Linked DNA regions of Sphingosinicella sp. BN140058. The protein of the gene in region 1 binds, or shares a complex with, the protein of each later gene. Links are inferred from orthologs where the notes say so. Each region holds a gene or a part of one and is shown on either strand. Other genes may lie near its edges.

Evidence for each region. The genes of interacting proteins can lie anywhere in the genome.
Region 2: the proteins of xseA (region 1) and ETR14_RS04780 are in contact, whole or in part, in a cryo-EM structure (PDB 8TXR), measured with the Escherichia coli proteins. The link is inferred for Sphingosinicella sp. BN140058 from one-to-one orthologs.

The regions. Positions count from the first base shown.
Region 1 is NZ_CP035501.1:2,583,515-2,588,426, reverse strand. Bases 767-3,766 are described here. They hold xseA (exodeoxyribonuclease VII large subunit), read right to left. Parts: upstream 2,981-3,766; coding sequence 1,553-2,980; downstream 767-1,552. Other genes in these bases: purD (phosphoribosylamine--glycine ligase), read left to right, coding at 2,979-3,766; ETR14_RS11720 (DUF2093 domain-containing protein), read right to left, coding at 1,289-1,489; ETR14_RS11725 (hypothetical protein), read left to right, coding at 767-1,233. Also shown: ETR14_RS11730 (TonB-dependent receptor domain-containing protein), read right to left, coding at 1-448; more of ETR14_RS11725, read left to right, coding at 718-766; more of purD, read left to right, coding at 3,767-4,268; ETR14_RS11705 (hypothetical protein), read left to right, coding at 4,329-4,760; ETR14_RS28330 (hypothetical protein), read left to right, coding at 4,772-4,912. UniProt on the Escherichia coli protein: Bidirectionally degrades single-stranded DNA into large acid-insoluble oligonucleotides, which are then degraded further into small acid-soluble oligonucleotides.
Region 2 is NZ_CP035501.1:1,064,521-1,068,291, forward strand. Bases 1-2,815 are described here. They hold ETR14_RS04780 (exodeoxyribonuclease VII small subunit), read right to left. Parts: upstream 1,625-2,815; coding sequence 1,376-1,624; downstream 1-1,375. Other genes in these bases: coaD (pantetheine-phosphate adenylyltransferase), read right to left, coding at 1-410; ETR14_RS04775 (polyprenyl synthetase family protein), read right to left, coding at 472-1,365; ETR14_RS04785 (hypothetical protein), read left to right, coding at 1,742-2,152; ETR14_RS04790 (glycosyl hydrolase family 28-related protein), read right to left, coding at 2,177-2,815. In the rest of the region: more of ETR14_RS04790, read right to left, coding at 2,816-3,771. UniProt on the Escherichia coli protein: Bidirectionally degrades single-stranded DNA into large acid-insoluble oligonucleotides, which are then degraded further into small acid-soluble oligonucleotides.

The sequences.
Region 1 (4,912 bases):
TGAGATCGACGCGGCCAACCGTGCTGGACGGGGTGATGCGCGCACCATCGAGGAGAACAAGGTTCCGGAAGTTGCCGAGACCACGAAGATCCGCGAACGCCGCGCCGCCGTTGCCGTTATTGACCGCGGAGCCGATGCTCGGCACCGCTCCCGGCAGGTCACGAAGGATCTCTTCGGCATTGTTGCTCTGACGAAGCTGGATTTCTTCCTGGCCAACGACCGCAACCGGCGACGATGCGACGAGGTTCGGATTGCGGATCAGCGTACCGGTAACGACGATCTCGCCTTCCGAATTCTCTTCGACGGGGGCAGCGCTCGCTTGCGTCTCGAGGCCGGTTTCGCTGGCGGTGTCCCCAGTCTGCTCTTGCGCAAAGGCTGGCGCGGAGATGCTCATCCCGGCGATCACGGTCGATGCGAGCAGCACGTCCCTGAACTTCAGATTCGTCATTGTCGTCCCCTTGAATGATTTCGATTGCAGGCGCCTTGGGCGCATTTCCTATTGCCCTCGATGGTCAGCACCTTAGTGTTCCGCAGAACGCAGGCGCAAGCTGACCGTCCGTTAACGGCCAATTCTTGACGGCCATGTAACATTTCAGACACAGTGACATGGTGACCGTCACACGAGGTTTGCTTGAGAGGACGCGCTCATGTTCGTTGCCTATTGCAACTATTCGCGCGGTGAACTTTTCACCGGCTGCTTCGAGTGGAGCGATTTCGATGACTAAGCCGCTGTATCTGCTGCCAGTCGGACTGGCGCTCCTGGCCGCGAGCAGTGCATATGCCAAGGATCGGAGCCTCAGCGACCCGCTGGCGGCGCTTACTGCCTGCCGCGCGGTGGTCGACAACGCAGCCCGATTGGCCTGCTATGACCAGGCCAGTGCCCGCTTTGGCGAAGCCGTCAGCAAGGGCGACGTTATCGTCATGGACCAGGAGGAGGCTCAGCGCACGCGGCGTTCCCTCTTCGGCTTCAGTGTTCCGAAGATACGTCTTTTCCGCGGTGATGACGGAGAGGAGGCTCAGAAAATCGATGCGGTCATCGCCTCGGCAACGGCCCTGGGCTATGACAAATATCGGATCCGCCTGGAGGATGGCGCCGTGTGGCAAACCACCGAGGCTTCGCCAGCCCTAACCGTGAAAGCCGGGCAGAAGATCGAGATCAAGCGCGCCTCGATGGGCAGCTACTTCCTTCGCGTGAGCGGACAACGTTCGGTTCGCGGAATGCGCGTGAACTGATGCCGGTTCCTGCCCCACATCCGATCAGGAACGACGATACGGGGAGCGGAAGCTGTCACCCCCGCCCGGCGGCTTCCGTCGCGATCTCGGCAGACGAATAGGCTTCCTGACGAGCGACGCTCCAGTAGCGCAGCGCCTCGAGCGGGATCGTCTGCTTCGTCACGGCGCAGACGACGTGGTCGCCCGGGCTCAGAACCCGGAAGGTGCCCGCCATATAATGTATCCGCGCAGGGCGGCCCTTGTTCGACATCAGCATGCGCAAATCCTTCCGCGCGAAGATTTAGGAGCAGCAACCAGGGCGCTCAAGTCGCCTGTTGCGTCATAGCAAGGTCGGCTGGTCCGAACCCTTGGTGACGCGGCGCGGTTCACGCCTCGGCCGCTCCGGCGCAGCCGGGACTTCCACGGGAGCGGAGTCTCCGACAAAAGCATCGACGACGCCATCGGCGAAGATCAAACGGAGCCGGCGGGCGTCAGCGGCAGCAGCGGCCGAGATCAGGGTGGTTCCATTGCGATCCTCGATCCGCGCATAGCCGCGTTCCAGCGGGCGGTTGGGATGCGCCAGCTGAGCGACTCTCCAAAGCCCGTCGAGCCGCTCGCGCGAGCGGCGGACAGTCGCGTCGAGCAGGCTCGGCCGGAGCGCACCGGCAGCGCGGCCGAGATCGCCGCGGGCATGGCCAAGCCGGGTGCCGAGCGCACGCGGCAGCCGCTCGCTCAGTTCGTCGAGCCGCTGCTGCTGCGGCGCGAGCAACTGATCGCGGGCCGGGAAGTGGCGCAGGCACACTTCCAGTTTCTCCGCCGAGCGCTCGGCGGCGCGCATCGCGCACCGCCCCATGCGCTGACCGACCTCGCGCAGCTGCGCGATCAGTTCCGCCCGCACTGGCACCGCCATCTCTGCCGCGGCGGTGGGCGTCGGCGCACGAACATCGGCGGCGAAATCGCAAAGCGACGTATCGGTTTCGTGGCCGACCGCGGAAATGATCGGAATGCCGCAGCCGGCGACGGCGCGGACCACCTCTTCCTCGTTGAAGGCCCAGAGATCCTCGATCGAACCACCGCCGCGGGCGACGATGACGAGATCCGGCCGTGGCACGGGTCCACCCGGCCGAAGCGCGTCGAACCCGCGGATCGCCGTCGCGACCTGTCCGGCCGCGGTTTCGCCCTGAACCTGAACCGGCCAGACGATGACGTGGGTCGGGCAGCGGTCCTCCAGGCGGTGGAGGATGTCACGGATGACGGCACCCGTCGGGGAGGTGACGACGCCGATTACCCGCGGCGCGAACGGCAGGCGCTGCTTTCGGGCCGCATCGAACAGGCCTTCGGCGGCAAGCGCCCGGCGGCGCCTGTCGAGCAGTGCCATCAAGGCGCCCTGCCCCGCCAATTCCATCCGATCGATGACGATCTGGTAACGCGAGCGTCCCGGATAGGTGGTGAGCTTGCCGGTGGCGATCACCTCGGCGCCATCTTCCGGGCGGAACGGCAGCGAGGCCGCGCTCACTTTCCAAAGGACACCGTCGATCACCGCCTTTTCATCCTTGAGGCAGAGATAGCAGTGGCCCGAAGCGGCGCGCTTCCAACCACTGATCTCTCCACGGACGCGCACGAAGCCGAACGCATCCTCGACCGTGCGCTTGAGCCGCATCGACAGATCCGACACTGTCATGGCGGGTGCGTTGTCGCCCGGCGCCTCTGTTGCTAGGAGCGCCCCCTCACCTGGAAATCCGGGGCCGCTTGGAGGAAAATCGTCCATGAATGTCCTGCTGCTTGGCTCGGGCGGCCGCGAGCATGCGCTCGCCTGGAAGCTCGCGCAATCGCCGCGGCTCGGCAAGTTGTTCGCCGCGCCCGGTAATCCCGGCATAGCGGACCATGCACGTCTGGTCGACCTCGATGCCGCGGATCATCGCGCCGTCGTCGACTTCTGTCGCAGGGAAGCCATCGAGCTGATCGTGATCGGACCGGAGGCGCCGCTCGTCGACGGCCTCGCCGACAATTTGCGGACGATGGGCTATGCGGTCTTCGGGCCGAACAAAGTCCCCGCCCAGCTCGAAGGGTCCAAGGGATTCACCAAGGATCTCTGCGCCCGGCACGGCATCCCGACCGCGCGCTATGTGCGCGCATCCGATCGCCTTGCCGCCGAGGCGGCGCTTCCCGAATTCTCACTGCCGGTCGTGATCAAGGCCGACGGCCTTGCCGCCGGCAAGGGCGTGATCATCGCCGAAACCGAACGCGAGGCCCTCGGCGCGCTCGATGCCATGTTCGAGGGCGGCTTCGGCGGCGCCGGGGCGTCGGTCGTGATCGAGGAATATATGACCGGCGAAGAGGTCAGCTTCTTCGTGCTGACCGACGGCAAGGCCGTGGTCGCGCTCGGCTCGGCCCAGGATCACAAGCGCGTCGGCGATGGCGACACCGGCCCCAACACCGGCGGCATGGGGGCGTACAGCCCCGCCTCGATCCTCACCCCCGACCTGGAAGCACGGGTGCTCGACGAGATCGTCCGGCCGACCGTCGCCGCCCTGGCGGAGCGGGGCAGCCCCTATTCGGGTGTCCTCTTCGCCGGACTGATGCTGACCGAGAGCGGGCCCAAGCTGATCGAATATAATGCGCGCTTCGGTGACCCGGAATGCCAGGTGCTGATGATGCGCCTGGACAGCGACCTGCTCGAACTTCTCGACGCCGTCGCCCGGGGTCGCCTTGCCGAAAGCGAAGCGCCGCGGCTGCGCAAGGAGGCGGCGTTGACGCTGGTCATGGCGGCGAACGGTTATCCCGGCGTGCCGGAAAAAGGCGGGGCGATCACTGGGCTCGAGGTCGCGGAAGCATCGGGCGCCAAGATCTTCCATGCGGGCACTGCGCTCCAGGACGGCCGGCTCGTCGCCAATGGCGGCCGAGTGCTGAACGTCACCGCCGTCGGCCGTGAAGTCGCTGCGGCGCGCGCAGCGGCTTATGCGGCGGCGGCGCAGATCGACTTCGACACCGGCTTCTATCGCGGCGACATCGGCTGGCGCGAAATCGAGCGGCTCGAAGGCAAGAGCCCCGGCTGAGGCAAGCGCTGGACAGCGGAGCTTTCTGCCATAGACTAGGTTGGGGGAAGAGGAGGCGACATGAAGGCACATGTGAAGACCCTCATCGGGCTGCTGGCCGCCCTGGTGATGGCGTGGCTCTGGCATGGACCGGGGGGGCAGGGCGAAGCCCTGATCGACGGCCTCGAACAGAGTGCGCGCAGCGCGGCGGGCGAGGCGGAATTGCCCGGCGTTTCGGTGCGCATGGTCCGCGACCCGCTGAGCCGAACCGCAATCGTCAGCGGCACCGCCAACGATCTCCAGCGCGAGGGCCTCGGCAGCCAGTGGGGCGTCGTCGATTACGTCCGCAACGTTCCCGGGATGGCGCGGGCGCGCTGGGACGACGAGAAGAGCGGCAACGGGCTTCCCCTGCTCGCCGAGACGATGATCGTCGTCGCGCTCGCATATCTTGCCGGCCTGGGTCTCGGCGCCCTCATCTTCGGCAGGCGCAAACGCCAGAGCTTCCTCGACTGAAGGATCGACCGATGCTGTTCGTCGCCAATTCCAATCTCATTGCCCTCGGCCTCGGCCTGCTGATCGGCCTGGTCGTTGCGTTCTGGATCTTCAAGTTGGGGCGCAAACTGCCCCCGCAAGCCGATCAGCCGAGCACCGAGGACCGCCCCGGA
Region 2 (3,771 bases), 1.5 Mb from region 1 along the record:
AGCGCGATCTCCTTAACCAGCCGTGACGCGATCGGCTGCAGCGACACGTCCGCCATCAGAAACACGGTCTCGATGTCCGCGTTCAGCTGCTGGTTCATACCCGCCATCTGATACTCATACTCGAAGTCGGCGACGGCGCGCAGGCCGCGAACGATCATCGAGGCGCCCTGCCGCTCGGCGAAATCCATCAGCAGGGAGTCGAACGAGACCACCGAGATGGCGCCATCCATGTCGGCAAGCTCGCGCCGCACCATCGCGATCCGCTCCTCCACCGTGAACATCGGCGACTTGGACGGATTGGTGGTCACTCCGATGACCAGGCGATCGACGAGTTTCGCGCCGCGGCGGATGATATCGATATGGCCGAGCGTGATCGGATCGAACGTGCCCGGATAGACGCCTATTCTCATGGTTCCTCCCGCTGCACCGCGGTGATCTAGCCGGATCTGCGCGATTTGTCGAAGGCCGGCGTCAGTGATCGCGTTCGACCGCGAAGCGGGCGATCGCCCGCAGCAGGTCCGCCTCGGCGCCGTAGCTCGCCAGATATTCGATCCCTTGCGAGACCAGCAGCTTCGCCTGCTGACGGGCGCGGTCGCGTCCGAGCAGGGTGACGAACGTTTCCTTGCCCTGGTCGCGATCCTTGCCGACCTTCTTGCCGATCTTCTCCTCCTCGCCTTCCTCGTCGAGCAGATCGTCGGCGATCTGGAAGGCGAGCCCGACATCGCGGGCATAGCCGCGCAGCTTGGTGCGGCCTTCCGGCGGCACCCGGCCCATGATCGCCCCTGCTTCGAGACAGAAGCCGATCAACGCGCCGGTCTTCAGCTGTTGGAGACGGGTGACGGCGCTGAGATCGAGCGCGCTCTCGGCGGCGACCATGTCCATCATCTGCCCGCCGGCCATGCCCGACGGCCCCGCGGCACGGGCGAGTTCGCCGATCAGCTCGGAGCGGACAAACGGGTCTTCGTGGGTCGCCTCGTCGCCCAGGATCTCGAAAGCGAGCGCATGCAGGCTGTCGCCGGCGAGCACCGCGGTCGCCTCGTCATAGGCCTTGTGCAGGGTCGGCTTGCCGCGGCGGATGTCGTCGTCGTCCATGCACGGCAGATCGTCGTGGATCAGCGAGTAGACGTGGATCGCCTCGACCGCGGCGCCGACCCGCAGCGCCCGCTGCCGGTCGACATGGAACAGGCCTGCCGATGCGGTGACGAGCAGGGGCCGCAGCCTCTTGCCAGCGCCCATTGCCGCATAGCGCATCGCCTCGAACAAGCGCGCACGCGGATCGGGCGGCACCGCCAGCAGAGCATCGAACAGGGTGTCGATCTCCGACCGGATCCGGTCGAATGCCGGCGCGAGGAGGCTGTCGGCCATGGCGGGAGTCTCAGGCCGGATCGAACGGCGCGGTGCCCGCCGGCTGACCGTCGCGGCCGATCTGGATCTTCTCGATCCGGGCCTGCGCCGCCTGCAGCCGTGCCTCGCATTGCTGCCGGAGCCGATCGCCCTCGCCATAAAGCTGGATCGACTCGTCGAGCGAGGCGTCGCCGCTCTCCAGGCGGCGTACGATCTCCTCGAGCCGCTTCAGCGCGGCTTCGAAGGAGAGTTCGGAAATGGCGTCATTCTGGTCGGACATGGCGCAGAGCATTGGCGGCGGCATTTCCTCCGGTCAACCCGGCGCCGCTTGACGCGCGCGGTCCTTCGCCGGAGCATCCGGTCTCGGCCTTCTCGGCGCACAGAAGACGGAGTGAAGATGGCGCACGATCCGGATCCGGCGATGATGGCGGCGCCCGAAGCGCTCGCGCGTTTCCTCGAGACCCGAAATGAAGCGATGCTGTGGAGCGTGTTTTCCGACAGCGACGACGTGACCATCCTCGAAAACTTCCCGCCGCATCTGTTTCGAGGACGCGCGGGCGTAAGCCGCTGGCGCGAGTTGATGGCCGAACATGTCGGCAAACTGGAGCAGCTCCGCCATGCCTTCGGTCCGGCGCAGGATTATGGCGAGACGGAGGACCAGGCCTTCTTCACCCTGCCGACAGCCTGGACCGGCCTGCGCGACGGCATGCCGTTCACCGAGCATGGCGGCTGGTCGTTCCTAATGGCGCGTGAGGAGCAAGGCTGGCGGATCCGCGCTTATGCCTGGGCGGTGACCAGCTTCACCTGATCGCCGTCGCCGCCAGCCCTCCGCTCATGGTTCTGCCGCGTACAAACCGTGGTGTGTGAGGATGAACAATGTGCGTCCGCCAGCGCCACCGAACAGCAGTTGCAGCGGCCGTTCGGGCACGTCGATCCGGCCCGCCTCGCGGCCGTCGGCAGTGAAGACGAAGATCTGGCCGTTGGCGACATAGACCCGCCCGTTCGCGCCGGTGGCGACGCTCTCGCCGCCCCGGCTGGCGAAGGGCTTGAGATCGGTCAGCGCGCCCCCGGCGCCGAGCAGGGCACTATAGGTGCGATCCTCCGAGCTGTTGCTGACGAACACGCGGTCGCCCACCTTGCCGCCGACGAAGCCATAGGTGTCGAGCGTGTCCGAGAAGCGCCAGCCGAGGAAATTGCTCGGCCCCTGCTGCCAGACTCGGAACGCGGGCAGAGCGACGCTGCCGTCGGGCGACACATATTCGCGGGGCTTGGGCGTCGCCGCATCGCGGGCGAACATCTCGGCGAGGGTGGTGAAGCGATCGCGGGCCGGATCATATTGATCGCGGAACTCGCCATTGTTCCAGAAGCTGGCGGGCAGCGCGATCTGCCGCTCGGCCTTGGGCGAGACCGGCGTCGGCGCGATTACCGTCACCTTATCCGGCCTGTCGGGATCGATGCTGTAGACGCTCGCCTCCGGCCCGTCGGAAGACAGGACCAGCAGATCGCCGGAACGGTCGACGGCGAGATTAACCGGATCGAGAGGGGCGTCGGCGACGATCGACAGCCCTTGATCCTCCGACCAGCCGTGGATGCGCTGGAACGGGCGATCGATGAAATAGAGCTTGCCCGCGCCGTCCACCGCGCCGCCGCCGAGGGAGGCGAAGCCGCCACCGAGCTTGCGCACCGGCACCAGGCTAGGTGTCGCAGGCGGCGGCGGCGCCGCGGCGACGTCGAGACGCGCGAATTCGCGCTCGCGCACCTCCAGGCCGCTGGTCATGTCCTGGATCGCATTCTCGTACGGATATTTGCTCGCCCGCAAATAGGTGCCGCAGCCATTTGCGTCACAGGTGGCGAAGCCGCTCTCCGCATTGACGTGGACATTGCGGAAGCGGATGTCGGTCGAATTGTAGAGCCGCACCGCGGCCGGTGCCGGCTGCAGCGATCGTGTGACTCGGTAGCCGTGATAATTGGCGAACAGGATGTCGCGCGAATTGCGCACTTCCAGCGACACCGCGTTGCGGCTCTCCCCCGCTTCTTCCTCGGTCTGCGGCGCCAGGAATTCCCAATTGCGAACGCCGTCGAGCACGATCTCGGCGCGGGCATGGTGCTCGGCCGACATCTCGTAGACGAAGCCGGGCGTGCTGGTGTTCGACACGAACATGCCCGATTGGGCGAAGGTGTTGGGCGTCCACAGATTGTTGAAGGTGCCGCCGCCGCCGTCGGTCACCCACAAGCTGCTATATTGCCCGTCCCAGCGCTTGCGCGGATCGGGATCGGCGGTGTGATTGGCGTTGTACGGATCGATGCGGCTGCCGTCGGCGGCGTTGGTGCCGTGCCCGCCGAGGAAGCGGACGTCGTCGACCAGCGACGTTTCGCCGGCCCGCCACAGCAGCGCGGTCGCGCGCGGGTTGATCCCGCCGGTGTCGA